Regions from separate parts of the Phytobacter palmae genome, predicted to be linked through region 2. Evidence: predicted binding sites of a transcription regulator. Region 2 holds the regulator's gene; the other holds the start of a gene.
What was found. The regulator LexA, encoded in region 2, represses DNA repair genes until DNA is damaged. The targets are predictions, from matches to a motif close to TNCTGTATGTACATACAGNA.
Positions count from the first base shown of each region.

Region 1: AAIG39_RS09575 (YebG family protein) is a predicted target of LexA. The motif match lies at 976-995, and genes of this name have one in related genera.

Region 1 covers NZ_JBCIVJ010000006.1:87,063-89,266, reverse strand. The annotation lists gene purT (formate-dependent phosphoribosylglycinamide formyltransferase) at 1-878, opposite strand, end outside; gene AAIG39_RS09575 (YebG family protein) at 1,011-1,352, shown strand; gene yebF (protein YebF) at 1,418-1,765, shown strand; gene AAIG39_RS09565 (tellurite resistance TerB family protein) at 1,862-2,204, shown strand, end outside.
Region 2 covers NZ_JBCIVJ010000025.1:632-2,835, reverse strand. The annotation lists gene plsB (glycerol-3-phosphate 1-O-acyltransferase PlsB) at 1-281, opposite strand, end outside; gene AAIG39_RS21905 (diacylglycerol kinase) at 412-780, shown strand; gene lexA (transcriptional repressor LexA) at 889-1,503, shown strand; gene AAIG39_RS21895 (hypothetical protein) at 1,478-1,666, opposite strand; gene AAIG39_RS21890 (CsbD family protein) at 1,764-1,973, shown strand; gene zur (zinc uptake transcriptional repressor Zur) at 2,080-2,204, opposite strand, start outside.

The sequences.
Region 1 (2,204 bases), on a different contig from region 2:
ATCAGCGTGACCATCCCAGTATCATGCGGTCGCGGAGATACTTCGCTAAAGATGACCTCATCGCCGCAGACAAACAGTTCAACGCCGAATAATCCGTAGCCGCCGAGGGCAAGCACCACTTTACGCGCCACATCCTGCGCGCGCTCCAGCGCCAGCTCGGTCATATATTGCGGTTGCCAGGATTCACGATAATCTCCGTCTTCCTGGCGATGACCTACCGGAGAGCAGAAATGTACGCCATCTGCAGCGCTGATGGTGAGCAGGGTGATTTCGAAATCAAAATTCACCACGCCTTCGACAATAACACGGCCGGCACCCGCACGACCGCCCTGTTGCGCATATGCCCAGGCTTTCGCCAGTTGATCGGCGCTGCGAATGAAACTCTGGCCCTTACCGGAAGAACTCATGACAGGTTTAACGATGCAGGGCAGACCAATCTCATCAACAGCCTGACGGAACGCGTCTTCGCTATCGGCGAAGCGGTAGCTTGAAGTTGGAAGGGCAAGCTCTTCTGCGGCGAGACGACGAATTCCTTCACGGTTCATGGTCAGTCTGGTTGCTCGCGCGCAGGGGACAACATGCTGACCCAGGGCTTCCAGTTCCAGTAGTGTGTCGGTGGCGATCGCTTCAATTTCCGGCACGATAAAATCGGGCTTTTCCAGTGCAACCAGTGCTTTTAAGGCTTCACCATCGAGCATATTGATAACATGCGAGCGGTGGGCCACATGCATGGCGGGCGCATCGGCATAACGGTCTACGGCAATAACTTCAATGCCAAGACGCTGGCATTCAATAGCCACTTCTTTGCCTAATTCCCCCGAACCCAATAACATTACGCGAGTAGCTGCCGGACGCAGCGCCGTTCCTAATAGAGTCATAGCAAGTCGACCTTTATAAAAAATCTGGCGGCAGTATATAGGAAAACGTTTGCGTCTGTCTTTTACGACTTGCGATCTGATGAGTGGCGCAGTAATATACTGTATATAAATACAGTTAAAAGGGGCTGCATCATGGCGGTTGAAGTCAAGTATGTTGTGATTCGCGAAGGTGAGGAAAAAATGTCTTTTGCCAGCAAAAAGGAAGCTGACGCTTACGATAAAATGCTCGACCTGGCCGAGGTACTTGAAGGCTGGCTGGGCGAAGCGCCAGTGACGCTTGAAGAAGACCAGCGCGATCAAATGGCGCTCTGGCTGGCTGAACAAAAAGATGTACTCAGCCATATCCTCAAATCCGGTAAGTTACCCGGTGCGGATACCCAGGAGAGCGCACCAGAAGCGACTCAGGGTGACGCAGACATTGGGGCATCAGAGACGGTTGATATGAAGCCAAAAGCGAAACGCTCGGCTGCCTGATCCCGGCTTGCGCTGCCTGTAATTTGTACCATGCTTTGATTAGGCTCTATGCACAGGAGAAAAGCATGAAAATAGCAGGAGTGTTGCTGGGTACGATATTACTGGTGGGCAGCGTAACCGCGTCGGCCGCCACTGACAAATCGGTTAAATTTCCCTCTTGCGAAGGTATGAACGCTGAGGGAATTGCTGCGAGCGTCAAACGCGATTATCTGCAAAACCGCATAGTACGCTGGGCTGACGATCAAAAAAAACTGGGGCAAGCGGATCCTGTCGCCTGGGTTACACCGAAAGATATCCGGGGTAAGAACGATCAATGGGACGTTCCCTTAACGGTTCGTGGTAAGAGTACAGACATTCATTATCTCGTCAAAATCGATTGTAAAGCAGGCAAAGCGGAGTATCAGCCTCGTTAACTCTACGACCTTTTCTCATCTTTTGCTGTTTTAGACATTTCCTGACATCCCCTCGCTTAGGCTTCTCGTTTACGAAACGATTAAGTGAGGGGAATCATGGCAAACTGGTTAAACCAATTACAGTCTCTGCTTGGCCAACAAGGCCAGTCATCGTCATCTTCCGGTGGGCAGGATCTCGGCAAATTACTCGTGCCCGGTGCCCTAGGAGGGCTTGCCGGTTTGCTGGTAGCCAATAAATCTTCACGTAAATTACTGACCAAATACGGTACCAGTGCGCTGCTTGTCGGTGGCGGTGCCGTGGCGGGCACTGTCCTTTGGAATAAGTACAAAGACAAAGTGCGCGCAGCCCACCAGGGGGAAACGCAGTTTGGCCAGCAGAATTCATCAATTGATGAACGCACGGAACGTCTGATTCTGGCTCTCGTGTTTGCCGCGAAAA
Region 2 (2,204 bases):
CAGGTAAAGACGCGCGGTCCGCCGTGAATAAAGATATAACGCGGCAGCTCCGCTCCGTCGATTTCAAGCGGTTCGAGGGGGTCGGGCAAATCATGCGCCAGACATTGAGCGCGCAAGGTTAGCAAGTCTGCCTTCGAATTATAAGGCAAAACGTACATAATAGGGCGTGACGTATCGAGTCCTAATTCCTGGGCGGGTTCCGCCGGGATAGACTTGCTTTTTACCAGGACGCTTAATGGTAAATTAAGTAATTTGTAGTAAATTCGTGGCCAGCCGGACATAAACGATGTAAAGCCTCTGGTTAATAATGCCATTGCGCGGCAAGAATATCAGAAAGTCCGCAGAATTTCTTTTCTACCTCTATAAGCTTACATAGACATTGACGTTCATTACATAAAAAGGTTGTTTTTCATGGCCAACAATACCACTGGAATTACCCGCATCATTAAAGCGGCAGGCTATTCATGGAAAGGGGTGCGCGCAGCGTGGATTAACGAAGCTGCTTTTCGTCAGGAAGGTGTTGCGGTCATTATTGCTATCATCATTGCGGCTTTTGTGGACGTTGACGCTATCACGCGTGTTCTGTTGATTGGTTCTGTCGTGCTGGTGATGATTGTGGAAATCCTCAATAGTGCGATTGAAGCGGTGGTTGACCGTATTGGGTCTGAATTTCACGAACTCTCAGGGCGTGCGAAGGACATGGGGTCTGCAGCCGTACTAATGGCCATTCTTCTGGCACTGTTCACCTGGGTTTCTCTGCTGTGGGGCTATTTTCGATAACGCTTCCAGAAATACGTTAAGACTACGCTTTTTGCTTAATTTTGGTTTCAAAATCACCTTTAGCTGTATATACTCACAGCATAACTGTATATACACCCAGGGGGCGGAATGAAAGCTTTAACGGCCAGGCAGCAAGAGGTGTTCGATCTTATTCGCGATCGAATCAACCAGACAGGTATGCCGCCGACGCGTGCGGAGATCGCGCAACAGTTGGGGTTCCGTTCCCCAAACGCGGCAGAGGAACACTTGAAAGCGCTTGCGCGTAAGGGCGTTATTGAGATTGTATCGGGTGCGTCTCGCGGTATTCGTCTGCTTCTTGAAGAAGAAGATGATGCTGGCTTACCGCTTATCGGGCGTGTCGCTGCTGGCGAACCTTTGCTGGCGCAACAGCATATCGAAGGACACTATCAGGTCGATCCCTCTCTCTTCAAACCTAACGCTGATTTTCTGCTTCGTGTAAGCGGTATGTCGATGAAAGATATCGGCATCATGGATGGCGACCTGCTGGCTGTTCATAAAACTCAGGATGTTCGTAACGGACAGGTTGTTGTGGCGCGTATTGACGATGAAGTGACGGTCAAACGCCTGAAAAAACAGGGCAATACTGTACAGCTATTGCCTGAAAACAGTGAGTTTTCCCCCATTGTGGTTAACCTGCGTGAGCAGAACTTCACTATTGAAGGGCTGGCGGTTGGCGTTATCCGCAACGGTGAATGGCTGTAATATCCTTCTGATCCGTGGCGGCAATTCTGCTGTCACGGTTGCTTTCTTTTCCTGACAAAGCTTTAACTTTTGCTTTATCCCCCTGATCCCACTCAGTTTTGTTCTGCATATCTATTCCGTTAATTTCCATTCTGGTGGTTAAAAATTCCGAATATAGATTCATGGCCGCTATCCTTAACTACAATAATTATCACGTTCAGGATATTTAGAGCGTAACGAAAGGAATAACGCTGTCCATGACCAACGATGAGGAGATGACAATGAATAAAGACGAAGTCAGCGGCAACTGGAAACAGTTCAAAGGTAAAGCGAAAGAGCAGTGGGGTAAATTGACCGACGATGATATGACTATCATCGAAGGTAAACGTGACCAACTGGTCGGTAAAATCCAGGAACGTTACGGCTATGCCAAAGATCAGGCAGAAAAAGAAGTCGTCGACTGGGAAACGCGGAATGATTACCGCTGGTAGCCTTCACATCCCCCTCAATGTGTAGACCCTCATGGCTACCCTGCCCGAACGGTACATGGATGTACCACCCTCAAATGGCTTATCTGCTTAAAAGAGAAAATCGCGACTAGCGCGATTTTTTTTTCAACTGAATCGTGTGGTCATGATGGCATTCGCCGGGATGTCGGCACGCTTCAACCTCAGCGCAATCAGCGCATAATCCATGGGCTTCAATAACATTATGGCGTAGCG